Linked DNA regions of Bdellovibrio bacteriovorus. The protein of the gene in region 2 interacts with the protein of the main gene of each other region in a pairwise test. Links are inferred from orthologs where the notes say so. Each region holds a gene or a part of one and is shown on either strand. Other genes may lie near its edges.

Region 1 (4,446 bases), 1.9 Mb from region 2 along the record:
TCAGCGATAGGACGGCCATAACGTCTCCACTTTAAGACGTGGAGATTCATATGAAAAAAATCGCTTTTTTTGCTGTTCTATTTGCTTCTTTAACGGCGTTCGCTGCAGACCTTACTGGTAAAGCAACGTTAGACCTTACAAATACTTACGGGGGCTTCAATGCAGGCCTGTATGAGGTGACAGTTCAGTTCACAGCTAACAATCAGGTGGTTACTTCTGAAATCAAAAGAAGCCAACGTCATGATGATGGCGAAAACTTCTGTGTTTCTTCATTGAACTTCAAGGTTGGTACTTTGGTAACGACAGTTAAGAATGTTATCACTGGAAATACTTTGGTGCGCACTATGGATCTTACAGCGACGACTTCAATCCAAAATGACAATGAAGAATGCGTGACTACGGCTTCTGACTTTGCAAAAGAAACTGCGATGTATGTTACGACTTCCCAAGGCCCTTGGGTTCTTCCTGTAGCTCCACCGAAAGGTTGGGATCAAGTTCAGGTTTGGTTGAATCCTTTCAATACATTGACGGTCTTTGCTTCTTTAACAGAAGAAGGCGGAGCTTTGAAATTTGATACTACAAATCTTTTCAATGCCTCTTTGTTCAACACAAATCACAACAGACTTGAGCTTTTCCACTATCTGACGGCAGTCGAGGGTTCTGGCACTCTGTCTCTATCGGTTGCAAATGTTCCGATGTACTTGGTTAAGTAAGACGTAGTTAGCTCGACTAAAAACGAAAAAGGCGATCCGTATGGATCGCCTTTTTATTTTTAGATTCAAATCTAAGTTCTTTTCAAAAAAGAGGAACTCGTTTCGAGTTCCTCTTTGCTGCGGTGTAGACCCAAAAAAGAAGCAGGCACCTTTTAGCGGAATGCGGATTTATCCCAGTACATTCCCATGCCACCCAGGTCTTCTTCGATGCGAAGAAGTTGGTTGTACTTCGCGGTACGTTCACCACGGCACAAGCTGCCTGTTTTGATTTGGTGGCAGTTCAAAGCTACCGCTAAATCTGCGATCGTCACGTCTTCTGTTTCACCGGAACGATGAGACATGATTGTGCGGTATTTGTTTCTTTGCGCTAAGTTCACGGCTTCGAAAGTCTCTGTCAAAGTACCGATTTGGTTTACTTTCACTAGAAGAGCATTACCCGCTTTTCTTTCAAGACCCATACGCAAACGTTTTGGGTTTGTTACGAAAAGATCGTCACCGATCAATTGCATTGTTGAACCCATCTCTGTCGTAGCTTTTACCCATGAATCCCAGTCGTCTTCAGCAAAGCCGTCTTCGATAGAAACCAGAGGATATTTTTCGCCCCAAGATTTGTAGATGTTCAAAAGTTCTGCTGGCGTGATGTGACCACCTTGCCATTCGTATTTACCGTCTTTGTACATTTCCGTAGAAGCAACGTCCAAAGCCAAGAACACGTTTTGACCTGGATCATAACCCGCATCCACGATCGCGCTCATCAAAAGATCCAAAGCCTCTTGGTTCGAACCCAATTTGGGAGCAAAGCCACCTTCGTCACCCACAGCTGTTGAAAGACCTTTTTTCGCCAAGATTTTTTTCAATGTGTGGAAGATCTCTGCACCCGCACGAAGAGATTCAGCGTAAGAATTGTTCACTGTAGGAACGATCATGAACTCTTGAATATCAAGACCGTTGTTCGCGTGAGCTCCGCCGTTAAGAACGTTCATCAACGGAACCGGCAAACGGCAGGCTTGAGAACCACCCACGTAGCGGTAAAGAGGAAGATTAGAATCTGCGGCTGCGGCTTTAGCCACTGCCAAAGACACGCCTAGGATCGCGTTCGCGCCCAAGTTTGATTTGTTTTCAGTGCCGTCGATATCACGAAGGATTTTGTCGATGTAAACTTGCTCTGTCACTTGAAGACCCAAGATCTCCGGAGCAATTTTTTCGCGGATGTTATCCACCGCTTTATAAACACCTTTACCAAGATAACGGTTTTTATCACCATCACGAAGCTCACAAGCTTCGTGAGCTCCCGTAGAGGCTCCTGATGGAACGGCCGCGCGGCCCATATTGCCATCAGCTGTAGTGACTTCAACTTCAACCGTTGGATTTCCACGGCTATCTAAAATTTCACGAGAGACGACGCTGATAATCTCAGACATGTTGGTTTCCTTCTTTCTCGGTGGTTTTATTAAGTTTCTTTACAAGCTCCATGCTTTCAAAGACGGTGCGCGGGTACTGAGTTTTCACGTGTTCCCAGTCCACTCGACGCATGGCTTCTTTCACCGCGGAATTCATTTTTCCTTGGGAAACAAGCATGGTGATAAGTTGCTGCGCGCGCACCATGTAGTCATGCATGCGGGCTAAGTTTTGATTCAGGCTATAACCTGGAGAATCGCTGTCGAAGCTAAGGTGCGCTAAAGTGCCTTCGTGCGGAATCAACGACACTTTTTCTGTGGCGACGCTGACTTCTTCACCGGCAGAAACCTTTAACTTCTGCTTTTCGTAATCACGAATTTTTTCTTCCAAGTCACCGACGTACTTTTGCAAGTCTTCACGCTCGCGTTGAGTGCGTTGCAAATCATCGATCAAGCTTTGGAATAAAGCCGGGCTGACTTGATGACCGACATTTTCGCTGAAGATGGTGTTTTGCTGAGTCGACCAATTCAGTTGAATCGTAATGCCTTCCCACACGCAAGTAGCTGGTGGCTGACCTACGTACACCGGCAAGGACTCAAACGCCGCTTTCAAGTATGTCGTGACGTGAGGGTACTGCTCTGCCGGCAAGGGCAGATCAAAAGAAATACTGAATTCGTCGCGACGAAGATTTTCAATCGGCGGCTTCGGAGAAATAAAGTACGACAAGAACTGTTCTGGCTGATTAAAGATTTCCTGCGGACGAGGCATCATACGCAGAACGCTGTCGAGCACTCCCCAAGCACGAAGCGAAGGTCCATCATGACCGGCTCTTTGCAAAACATTTCCATCTCGTTTGAGTGGCAAGCGCAGAACAGACTCCAGGAAGTTTTCCATGTCAGGAGCGCTGATCCAATACGACGAGTCCCTGAGCAATTCCACCGGAAGATGGGTCTGCTCATAAAGAGGGCTCAGGTCTTCGCCTTGCTCCTCTAAAATATTCAAGACTGCGTTTGAAATCTTACAACTAAAGTGCACGACGAAGTCTTAGCGTAAATCGGTAGCCATTTAAACTATATAATGCCGAATTCCCGATGACACCCAGGGTTACAAAAAAGAAGCAGGCACTCTCAAGAAATGACGAGGCTTGTCAAAATGACTCGAGCGGAAGACAAAGCTCGACAACGCAGTCGATCGGGTCGTTTTCACAAGCCTCGCGCTATGCGGCTTGGGGTTTGTTGAACTTGGCTTTTGGGAATGGGAGGTTGTTGTCGATGATTTCGTCCATGAATGTCGGCACGTTGCCGGTCGCTTGGAGCTTTCCTTCCAGGGTTCCGTCGGGACGGCGTGTAAGACGGGACATTTCAAAAATGGGAACAACGTTGTACGAACCATCGCTATTAAATCCGCGCACTTCGCTGATTGCGGCGATACGGCGAGATCCGTCTGAAAAACGGGAAACTTGGATAATAATTTCGATCGCCGAGACGACTTGCGAGCGCAAAGCTTTTTCGCTGATCTTACCGTCCCCACCTTGAGCCAAGGCTTCCAAACGGACAATGGCATCTTCAGGCGTGTTGGCGTGGACCGTGCCCATACACCCTTTGTGACCGGTGTTCATCGCATTCAAAAGTTCAAGAGCTTCGCTAGAACGAACCTCCCCCACGATGATGCGATCGGGTCTTAAACGAAGAGCACTTTTTAAAAGATCTTTGATGGAAACTTCGCCCTTCCCCATTTGGTCGGCTTGACGAGTTTCAAACATCACGACGTGTTCGTAATCCACTTGAAGTTCGGAAGAGTCTTCGATCACCATCACACGCTGACCCTTAGGAATGCGCGTGCACAAAAGCGAAAGCAATGTGGTTTTACCGGAACCGGTACCACCGCTGACAATGATGTTTTTTCCTAAGAACATGCAGATATCCAAAAAGCGCGCGCCATCTTCAGTGATTGCGCCAAACTTGATGTAGTCCGCAAAAGTGATTTTATTATTGGTAAATTTACGAATAGAAAGTGTCGTGCCCTTACGGGACATTGGCGGGATCACCGCCGCGATACGTGAACCATCCGGCAAACGCGCATCAAGACGAGGCGATTCGTCATCGATACGTCGACCCACGCTTTGGGCGATACTGTTCACCGCCGCGCGCAGATCATCTTCGGACGGAAAAGTTTCAGGGACTCTTTCGAGCTTCCCCTTTTTTTCGACGAAAATTTCTTGGTGTCCGTTGATAAGAATTTCGGAAACACCCTTGTCATCAAGGTACTTCAAGACAGGACCTAAATTCTGCTGAATGGTCTGTTTGAAAACGCTCGACTTATCAGACATGGGTGC
Region 2 (3,001 bases):
GGCAGTACGGCGTCTTTGAATGTTTCCTTAAACGGAAACAGTTCCTTTGCGGAAGTCGTTAAAATGGCTTTACCCCCGTGGGACTCGTGGCTGTTCGAAGTACTTAGGCTGTGTTTGGGTGCCCGCGCCTGGAAGTTGTTCAAAATAAAAAAAGGAGTTGGTTGACCAACTCCTTTTTAGTTTTGCTTCTAGATTTTTATTAGAACTCAAGAGGTAAAGAGACTGAAAGAACGTAAGAGTCGTTCTTTGCATCAGTTGCCAAATCATTACCATCAAGCTCTGTGAAAGTTTCATTTAAGTACTCAAGATTCAATGAAATGAATGGCAAGCCTGTGAATGCGACACCCACTTTGTAGTTAGAACCTTTAAGTTTACCAGAATCTTCAAGTTTGATTTCATTCAAGAAACCATATCCAACCCAAGCTCTCACTAAGATTGGGAAATCGATACCGACAACACCATAAGCTGTACTTCTTTTTGCATCTTCATTCGCGCCAGCATCTGGTTTTGATTCCGCGCTGACTCCTAAAGTGTAATCAAGTCCCGCCCAGAACATAATTGGCGTTTTGTAAGCCAAACGAAGCCCTAGTTGAGTACCATCCAATTTACCATCTGGATCTTTAGTTTTACCCATCTCATAGCCAAGATATGGCTCCACTAAAAGATCGGCGTGCGACACGCTTGTAAAGCCTAGAATCAAAGCAAAGACTGCCATGAGCTTTTTCATAAAATTCTCCTTTTGTAATCCAAAACACTTAGGATTCGTCTAAAATTTTGAAAGGACTCTTTACAGAGGTCAATGACACTTCCACTGCGTACACGACCTTCTAAGAGTTCTTCTGGTTGAAAAACCAGTCCAGGGGAAACGCTTATGTTACGAACCTTCAAGGATGACAAAGAGTTCTATGCCTCCCTGCCCAAAAAGCGTATTGGCGCGGGCGTACTGCTTTTCTATAAGGGGGATTTGTTGATAGTGCAGCCAACTTATAATCCGGGATGGATTTTGCCTGGAGGCACTGTCGAAGGTGAAGAATCTCCCCTCGAAGGATTGCATCGCGAAGTCCGCGAAGAGCTGTCGATCGCCATTGATCCCCGCGATCTTATTTCTGTCGATTATATTTCAAACAAAGACGTCAAAGGCGAATACATCCAATTCCTTTTCACCGCCAAAGAGCTGACAGAGGTGCAAGCACAAAGCATTCGCTTAGACCCTTACGAGCTTCGCGATCATAAATTTGTCGATATTGAAAAAGCCCTGACTTTGCTGACACCTTCGGTAGCAAAGCGTGTGGGACATAGCTTGATTGCGATGGAAGAAAAGAAAGGCGCAGTTTATTTGGAAAACGGATCACCGTTTGTGAACTTATAAAATAACAGTTTACCCGCGCCATTTCTTCCGCCGCGATTTAGATTTATTTTTTTATTTTGATATTCCGAAGGAAGGTTTACTTTAAAGATGCAATTGCCGTCTTATAGTCTTTACTAAAAACGTAACTACCTGCCACAAACACATCGGCTTCGTGGCAAAGCTTTGCGGTTTCTGCGTTGATGCCACCATCGACTTCAATAAGACAATTCAATTTTTTTGCGTTGATTTCCTGGCGCAGCTTCGAAATTTTTTCGATTTGGTCGTGCATGAAAGACTGACCACCAAAACCAGGTTCTACCGTCATCACTAATACAAGATCACACAATGGCAAAAGCGGAAGAACAGTCGCTAACGAAGTTTTGGGTCGCAAAGTGATGCCAGGTTTAGCACCCAATTCACGAATGCGGCGAAGAACCGCAACAGGATCTTTGGTAGCTTCCACGTGAATGGTTAAATAATCACTACCCGCCTTAATAAAATCTTCGACGTAGCGCTCGGGCTCTTCGATCATCAAGTGAACATCCAGGGGAAGTGGAGACACTTTCTTCAAAGACTTAACAACCGGAATACCGATCGTGATATTGGGAACAAAGCGCCCGTCCATCACATCCACGTGAATCCAGTCCGCCCCCGCTTCGGCAACGGCCTTGATTTCTTTTTCAAGATTCGCAAAATCCGCTGACAAAATAGAGGGAGCGACCATCTTAGACACCGAGCTTGTCTCCTACTTTAAGATCATGACCTTTTAAGAAGTCCGCCACCTTCATGCGATTGCGAGACTCTGGCTGAACTTCGTATATTTTTAAAATGCCATCACCTGTCGCCACCGACAAGTGATCTGCATTGACTGTCGTGATACTTCCTGGCTCTGCACTCACCGGTCCACTAACGGGAACCGCTTTATGCAGTTTCAATTTTTTACCTTGAAGCAAAGTGAAAACTCCCGGCCCGTAAACGAAACCACGAATTTTCCCGTCAATCGCTTTTGCAGAAAGATTCCAGTCCACCTGCGATTCATGCTTTTCAATTTTTTTAGCAATGGTGACTTGCGACTCATCTTGCGGCGTGGGCGCTAAGTTGCCACGCACATAATCCATCAGCTCCACACGCAAAAGATCCGCACCCAACTCTGCAAGTTTATCGTGAAGTTCTAATGCATTCATTTCGGGAGTGATCTTCACGCGACGAATGCCGATGATGTCTCCAGCATCGAGCTTCTTCACCATCTTTTGTAGAGTCACGCCACTTTCAAGATCGCCCGCTTCAATCGCACGTTGAATGGGAGCCGCTCCCCGCCATCGCGGCAAAACAGATCCGTGAACATTCACGCAGCCAAAACGAAAAGAATCTAAAAAATTTTGTGTCAGAATTTGCCCGAAGGCGACGACAACACCAACTTCTGCTCCCCAGCTAGCAATTTCTGCAACAGCAGCGGCGTCCGCTTTTAAGGATTCAGGAGAAATAACTTTTAAATTGTGGGCTTGAGCTAAAACCTTCACCGGACTTGGTGTCAGTTGCAATTTACGTCCTGCGGGACGATCAGGTTGAGTGACAACTCCGACGACCTCAAAGTGCTCATCTTTCAGAAGAGCTTGCAAAGAGGTCACGGCAAATTCAGGGGTTCCAAGAAAA

Evidence for each region. The genes of interacting proteins can lie anywhere in the genome.
Region 1: the proteins of rpe (region 2) and eno interact in binary tests that used the Escherichia coli proteins (3 or more experiments, as listed by UniProt). The link is inferred for Bdellovibrio bacteriovorus from one-to-one orthologs.

Annotation. Positions count from the first base shown.
Region 1 is NZ_LUKD01000001.1:2,169,775-2,174,220, reverse strand. Bases 1-2,999 are described here. They hold eno (phosphopyruvate hydratase), read right to left. Parts: upstream 2,135-2,999; coding sequence 866-2,134; downstream 1-865. Other genes in these bases: AZI87_RS10415 (hypothetical protein), read right to left, coding at 2,127-2,999; AZI87_RS10425 (hypothetical protein), read left to right, coding at 51-713. Also shown: more of AZI87_RS10415, read right to left, coding at 3,000-3,113; AZI87_RS10410 (CpaF family protein), read right to left, coding at 3,328-4,440. UniProt on the Escherichia coli protein: Catalyzes the reversible conversion of 2-phosphoglycerate (2-PG) into phosphoenolpyruvate (PEP). It is essential for the degradation of carbohydrates via glycolysis.
Region 2 is NZ_LUKD01000001.1:277,533-280,533, forward strand. The notes cover bases 260-2,977. They hold rpe (ribulose-phosphate 3-epimerase), read right to left. Parts: upstream 2,073-2,977; coding sequence 1,446-2,072; downstream 260-1,445. Other genes in these bases: AZI87_RS01290 (outer membrane beta-barrel protein), read right to left, coding at 260-727; AZI87_RS01295 (NUDIX domain-containing protein), read left to right, coding at 872-1,369; fmt (methionyl-tRNA formyltransferase), read right to left, coding at 2,074-2,977. Outside these bases: more of AZI87_RS01290, read right to left, coding at 200-259; more of fmt, read right to left, coding at 2,978-3,001. UniProt on the Escherichia coli protein: Catalyzes the reversible epimerization of D-ribulose 5-phosphate to D-xylulose 5-phosphate.